2 regions of the Cellulosimicrobium sp. 72-3 genome follow, and region 2 is predicted to be linked to the other one. Evidence: riboswitches for the same ligand, from Rfam matches in the RefSeq annotation. Region 2 holds a riboswitch; the other holds the start of a gene.
What was found. Region 2 has a riboswitch for S-adenosylmethionine ahead of HKK73_RS02985 (ABC transporter substrate-binding protein). Riboswitches for the same ligand answer to the same signal wherever they lie in the genome.
Positions count from the first base shown of each region.

Region 1: linked by a shared signal. The riboswitch ahead of HKK73_RS18205 (methylenetetrahydrofolate reductase) and the one ahead of HKK73_RS02985 (ABC transporter substrate-binding protein) in region 2 are both predicted to bind S-adenosylmethionine.

Region 1 is NZ_CP053419.1:4,080,158-4,083,501, forward strand. Features, by position in the region: gene HKK73_RS18195 (heavy metal transporter) at 1-348, shown strand, start outside; gene HKK73_RS18200 (cation acetate symporter) at 345-1,868, shown strand; SAM riboswitch class I at 2,080-2,182, shown strand; gene HKK73_RS18205 (methylenetetrahydrofolate reductase) at 2,188-3,249, shown strand; gene metE (5-methyltetrahydropteroyltriglutamate--homocysteine S-methyltransferase) at 3,282-3,344, shown strand, end outside.
Region 2 is NZ_CP053419.1:665,538-668,881, forward strand. Features, by position in the region: gene HKK73_RS02975 (LLM class flavin-dependent oxidoreductase) at 1-279, shown strand, start outside; gene HKK73_RS02980 (contact-dependent growth inhibition system immunity protein) at 500-820, shown strand; SAM riboswitch class IV at 1,187-1,300, shown strand; gene HKK73_RS02985 (ABC transporter substrate-binding protein) at 1,404-3,032, shown strand; gene HKK73_RS02990 (ABC transporter permease) at 3,103-3,344, shown strand, end outside.

The DNA.
Region 1 (3,344 bases), 810 kb from region 2:
CCGTCGGGCACGACACGGACCGGTGAGCCGGACGACGCCGCGACCGCCTACACGCGCGGGCTCGTGCGGGCCCAGCTCCGGCTCGGGCTGGCGTGCGTGGCGTCGTTCCTCGCGGTCGTCACGCTGCTCACGGTGACGATGAGCGGCGTGCCCGCGCTGGACGACGTCGTGCTGCTCGGCGTGCCGCTGCCGTGGCTCGTGCACGCGTACGGCTTCTACCCGGTGATCGTCGCGTTCGCGGTCGTGTTCGCGGTCGCGGCGGCGCGCAACGAGCGCCGGTACCGCGCGCTCGCCGAGGGCACGGGCGCGCCCGACGAGCCCGGCCCCGACGACGGCGGTGCGCCGTGACCAGCGCGCTGCCCCTCGTCGCGATCGCGCTGCTCCTCCTCGCGACCGGCCTCATCGGGTTCTACGGCCTGCGGATCTCGCGCACCACGAGCGACTTCTTCGTCGCGTCGCGCACCGTGCGGCCGGTCTGGAACGCGTCGGCGATCAGCGGCGAGTACCTGTCCGCGGGCACGTTCCTCGGGCTCTCGGGCCTCGTGCTGCTGTCCGGCGCGGAGGCGTTCTGGTTCCCCGTGGGGTACGCGGCGGGCTACCTGCTCGTCCTGCTGTTCGTCGCGGGCCCCCTGCGGCGCAGCGGCGCGTACACGATCCCCGACTTCGTGCACGCCCGGCTCGACTCCGTGGTCGCGCGCCGCGTGACGAGCGTGCTCGTGCTCGTCATCGGGTGGCTCTACGTGGTGCCGCAGCTCCACGGGGCGGCGCTCGTCATCACGAGCGTGGCCGCGGTGCCGCCGTGGGTCGGCTCGGTGGGGATCGCGGTCGTGGTGAGCGCCGTCGTCGCCGCGGGCGGGATGCGCTCCATCACGTTCGTCCAGGCGTTCCAGTTCTGGGTCAAGCTCACCGCGCTCGCGGTGCCGCTCGTCTTCGTGCTCATGGCGCTCGGCGGGGCGTTCGAGCCCGGCGGCGCCGTCGTCACGTTCGACCCCGCCGCCGTGTTCCCCCACGAGGCCGGGCCGGGCGGCCTCGACGCGTACGCCACCGTCTCGCTCCTGCTCGCCCTCCTGCTCGGCACGACCGGCCTGCCGCACGTCCTCGTGCGCTTCTACACCTCGCCCGACGGCGGCTCGGCCCGCCGCACGACCGTCGTCGTGCTCGTCATGATCAGCGTGTTCTACATGGTGTCGAGCACGCTCGGGCTCGTGGCGCGGGTCGTCGCGCCCGACCTCGCGGCGCCCGGGGTGGCGGACACCGTCGTCCTCACGCTGCCGACCCGCCTCGTGCCCGGGCTCGGCGGCGAGCTCCTCGCCGCGCTCGTCGTCGCCGGGGCGTTCGCCGCGTTCCTCGGGACGTCGTCGGGGCTCGTGGTCGCTCTGGCGGGCGTCGTGAGCCAGGACCTGTTCGGCGGCACCGTGCGGTCCTTCCGCTGGTCGGCGGTCGCGTGCACGCTCATCCCGCTCGCGTTCGCGCTCGTCACCATCCCGCAGGGCCTCGTGACGAGCGTCGGGACGGTGTTCGTCTTCGCCGCGTCGGCCCTGTCCCCCGTGATCCTGCTCGGCGTGTGGTGGCGCGGCCTCACCGCGCGCGGCGCGGTGGCGGGCATGGTCGTGGGCGCCGTCCTGTGCGCGACGGCGCTGCTCGCGTCGTCCGCGCTCGTCGCCGCGGGGTACGGGAGCCCGTCCGGCGGCACGGCCGACGGCGTCCCTGGCGTCGTGCGCGCCCTGCTCGCCCAGCCCGCCGCCTGGACCATCCCGCTCGCGACGGCGACCGTCGTCGTCGTGTCGCTCCTCGACCGGCGCGGGCCGCCGCTGCGCACCGACCGGTTCCTCCGCCGCCTGCACGTGCCCGAGCGCCGGAGGGCCTGAGACCTGCAAGGCCGACGACGACCCGTCGCCATGGTCGGTGTCTGGGACCTCGCTCGAGCACCTGAAATCTGTAGCGTAGGAAACCTGAAATTCGTAGCGTAGAGAGCCTGAGATCCGTAGCGCGGGGCGCCGCTACGCCTCCGGCCGATCCCTCCGCATCTCACCTGGCGGGCGCTCTCGACCGCATGTCGGATGGGTCGTAGGATCGTGCCAACCATCCAGAGCGGTCGAGAGTCCTGGCTCGACGACACCGCAGCAACCCGCCGACGGAAGCCTCCCGAGGACAAAGGTGCTAACGCCAGGGTCGATGGAGTGACGCATGACCTCAGAGGCATCCTTCGCGCACCGTCCGGGCCGTCCTCGGCCGACGGTGTCGTTCGAGCTCATGCCCCCGCGCCGACCGGACGCGGCCCCGAAGTTCTGGGAGACGGCACGCCGTCTCGTCGCGACGCACCCCGACTTCGTGTCCGTGACGTACGGCGCCGCGGGCACCGACCGCGCGACCGCGCGCCAGGTCGTCGGACGCCTGCTCCAGGGCACGCCCGTGCTGCCGATCGCACACCTCACGTGCGTCGGGGCGTCGCGCGAGGACGTGGAGTCGGTCATCACCGACTTCCTCGACGAGGGCGTGCGGAGCTTCCTCGCGCTGCGGGGCGACCCGCCGCGCGACCAGCCGGACTGGCAGCCCGCGCCCGACGGCGTCCGGTCGTCGACCGAGCTCGTCGCGCTGCTGCGCGAGGTCGAGGCGTCGCGCTGCGCGTCCGACCCCGCCGTCGCGCTGCGCGGCGCAGCCCGGCCGCTGACGATCGCCGTCGCGACGTTCTGCGACGGGAACCCCGCCGCCGGCACGACGCGCACCCAGGAGGTGCGCCGCCTCTGGCAGAAGCAGCAGGCCGGCGCGAGCTTCGCGATCACGCAGCTCTTCTACGACGCGTCGTCGTACACCGACTTCGTCGCCGAGGCCCGCGCGGCCGGCGTGACGATCCCCATCCTCGCCGGGCTGCTGCCCACGACGGAGCCCGCGCGGCTCCGTCGCGTCGAGGAGCTCACGGGCGTGCGCGCGCCCCAGCACCTGCTGGACGCGCTCGACGCCCTGCCCGACCCGGAGGCGCAGCACGCCTACGGGATCGCGTACTCGGTCGACCTCGCGCAGCGCGTCCTCGACGCGGGCACGCCCGGTCTGCACGTGTACACGTTCAACAAGCACCGCGCCGCTCTTGACCTGCTCGAGGGTGTCCACCTCGGCGGCGGGTCGGTCGGGACCGGGGGCGGCGCCAGCGCCGCCGCCGCCCCGCTCGTCCCGGACCTGGCCAGCGGGCCGTGGGTCACCGGCACCTCCCTGCCCACGACGAGCGCCGCCACGCACGGCGCGCCCGTCTGACCGGTCCTCCGGACCAGCAAGAGGTTTCGATCATGGCCACTTCCGTACCCTCCCCTACCCAGAACCCGGTCGGTTTCCCCGCCGGCACCGTGCTC
Region 2 (3,344 bases):
AAGGCACCGAGCTTCCGGACGGTCGAGGACGCCGTCGAGCGCGGGCCCGCGCTCGTGGGGTCGCCGGAGCGCGTGGCGGAGAAGATCCTCGACTACCACGCCTCGTACCGGCACGACCTGCAGTCCGTCTCGGTGAACCACCTGATCCCCGCGGCGCAGCAGGAGGACGTGCTGCGCCGGTTCGCGGAGGAGGTCGTGCCCGTCGTGCAGGCCGAGGTGAAGACGGACCTGTGGAGCCCGGCCGACGCCCGCCGCGCGGCGGGGTTCACGGCGGCCTGACGAGGCATCCTCGACGCCACGGCCGGTTCGCTCTTCCTCGAGCTGGGCGGCGCGGATGATGGAGGAGGCTGCGCTGCGGGCCCGGCGGCAGGCTGAGAACACCCCTGCTGAAGAGGCCGACGGTGTAGCGTCGCGTCCCGGGCGCAGCTCCGGTCTCGACGCAGGCTCTCGCACTCACGCCGCCCTTCCTTGACGCGACGACCCCTCCGCGAGGTGCGCCATGACGACCCACTACTCGCTCGACGCGTTCTTCGGCTCGTTCTTCCACCAGGACTGGGAAGAGGACTACGGGAGTCCCGCAGGTGCTCTGGCGCGTTTCCTGGACCTGGTCGGCCCCAGCAGGTACGACGGACTCGTCGACGAGATCGACAGCACCCTGGACCGCTACCGTTCCGACGAGCAGGTCGTCGAGTGGATCAACGGCCGGCTTCATGCCGAGCTCTATCGCGAGGCCGTGGGAATGCCGCTGCGCGACTGGCTCCTCGTGGTCCGGGGAGAAGTGACGGCGAGAATCACCGCATCAGATCTTGACGGTCCCTGAGGAGTTTCGCTCTCTCGGTCTCTCGCGTGCCGGCTACGGTCGGCGGGCCTGATCGCGACGGCTCCGGTGGCGCGTCGTGCTCGGCGTGCCGGCGCACGTCCGGGCGTCGACGACGTCGCTGTCGACGCCCGTGGCGCGCGCTTCGCTGTCGGTGGCGTCGCGGCGGTCCGTGCTGCCGCAGGTCGGGCGCCCGTCCGAGCGCGCCCGGTCCGTGGCGCCACCCCACCTCCCGAGTCGCCCTTCCCGGCGCGGTGACACGCGAGACGGCCGCGACTCGCGTCGTCTCGGCGGAAACAACCGTCCGCCTGGCGGGACGGCCGTCTCGATACTTGACTCAACCAGTCGAGATTGTCTTTCCTGCTCCCAGGTGACGAGCGTCAGCACGCAGGCCCGGCTCGCTGACCAGCAACCCTTCGACGTGACGGGGTGCTCCGGGAACGACCTGACCGCGCCGCTCCCGCGGCGCGGTAAGCACGGCACCCCGGTGGGTTCCCCGCCGCGCCGGCCCTGGGCCCGGCGCGGACGACCACCGGCGCCGGACGACCGCCGGTCCGCAGCCGGCACACGAGGAGAGCAGCACGACATGATCCCCACACCTCACCGACGCCGGTCCCTGACCGTCGCCGCGGCGGCCGCCGCGACGGGCCTCCTGCTCAGCGCGTGCGCGGGCGGCGGCTCCGGTGCGTCCGACGGCGACGGGTCGCCCAGCCCGTCCGGCGAGCCCGTGGCGGGCGGCGACCTGACGTTCGCCCTCACGGTCGACTCGCACTGCATCGACCCGCAGCAGGTCGGCAACAACGACGCCATCGCGGCGGCCCGCCAGACCGTCGCGTCGCTCACGGCGCAGGACCCGGAGTCGGGCGAGATCCTGCCGTGGCTCGCGGAGAGCTGGGAGGTGAACGACGACGCGTCGAGCTACACGTTCCACCTGCGCGACGACGCGACGTACGCCGACGGCACGCCGATCGACGCCGAGTCGGTGAAGACGAACTTCGACGCGATCGTCGCGCTCGGCGCGACGGCGTCGCTCGGGTCGCAGTACCTCGTCGGCTACGAGGGCACGACCGTCACCGACCCGCAGACCCTCACGGTGGACTTCGCGGAGCCGAGCGCGCAGTTCCTCCAGGCGACGTCGACGTTCTCGCTCGGCCTCCTCGCCCCGTCCTCGGCCGACCTGAGCGTCGAGGACCGCTGCGCCGGGAAGTTCGTCGGCTCCGGCCCGTTCTCCGTGAAGTCGTACACGCAGGACCAGGAGATCGTGCTCGAGAAGGTCGCGGGCTACGCGTGGGGCTCGGAGGCGAGCGACCACCAGGGCGAGGCCTACCTCGACACGGTGACGTTCAAGGTCATCCCCGAGGCGAGCGTGCGCAGCGGCAGCCTGCAGTCCGGGCAGATCGACGCCACGGCCGCGATCTCGACCGTCGACCTCCCGCAGTTCGACGGGAACGGGTTCTGGCTCGAGTACCGCGCCAACCCCGGCGTCGTGTTCAACCTCTTCCCCAACGAGTCGAGCCCGCTCGCGGGCGACGAGGCCGTGCGGACGGCGATCCTCCAGGGCATCGACCGCGAGCAGATCGCGGACACCGTGCTCAGCGCGCAGGACGAGCCGGCCACGAGCGTCCTGTCGCACTCGACGCCGCTCTATGAGAGCGTCGCGGACGAGCTCGCCTACGACCCCGAGGGCGCGAAGAAGATCCTCGACGACGCGGGCTGGGTCGAGGGCGCCGACGGCGTGCGCGAGAAGGACGGCCAGAAGCTCTCCACGACCGTGACGTTCTGGCAGGTGCCGGAGCCGCTCGAGCTCGTCCAGCAGCAGCTCGCGCAGATCGGCGTGGACCTCCAGCTCCAGCACGTGACCGTCGCCGAGTCGCAGGCGATCAAGGAGAGCGGCGACTTCGACTTCGACTACTACAACCTCACGCGCTCCGACCCGGACGTGCTGCGCACGATCTTCTCCGCGAACGCGCGCAACATCAACCAGCGCGACGCGGAGGAGGTCGACGACCTGCTCGACGCGTCGGCCGCGGCGACCGACCCGACCGAGCGCCAGGAGCTCGTCACGGAGGCGTCGCGCCTGCTCGTGCAGAAGGGCCACGCGATCCCGGTCTACGAGCTCTCGACGACCATCGCGGCCGCCGACACGGTCCACAGCCTGACGTTCGAGGCGTCGTCGCGCCTCGACTTCTACGACGCCTGGGTCACCCAGGGCTGACCCGCCGGGCCCGCCTGCCCGACGCCGCGGCGTCGGGCAGGCGGGCATCCCCCACGGAAGGAGGCCGACCATGGGCCGGTACGTCCTGCGTCGCGCCGGGCAGGGCCTGTTCGTGCTCTGGGCGGCGTTCACCATCTCGTTCTTCGTCCTCTACCTGCTGCCCAGCGACCCGGCCGCGCTCATGGCGAGCGGCGGTGGCGAGGCGGACCAGGTGGACCCCGCGCTGCTCGACGCCCTGCGCGCCCAGTACGGCCTCGACCGGCCCGTGCTCGTGCAGTACGCCGACGCGCTGTGGCACGCGCTGCGGCTCGA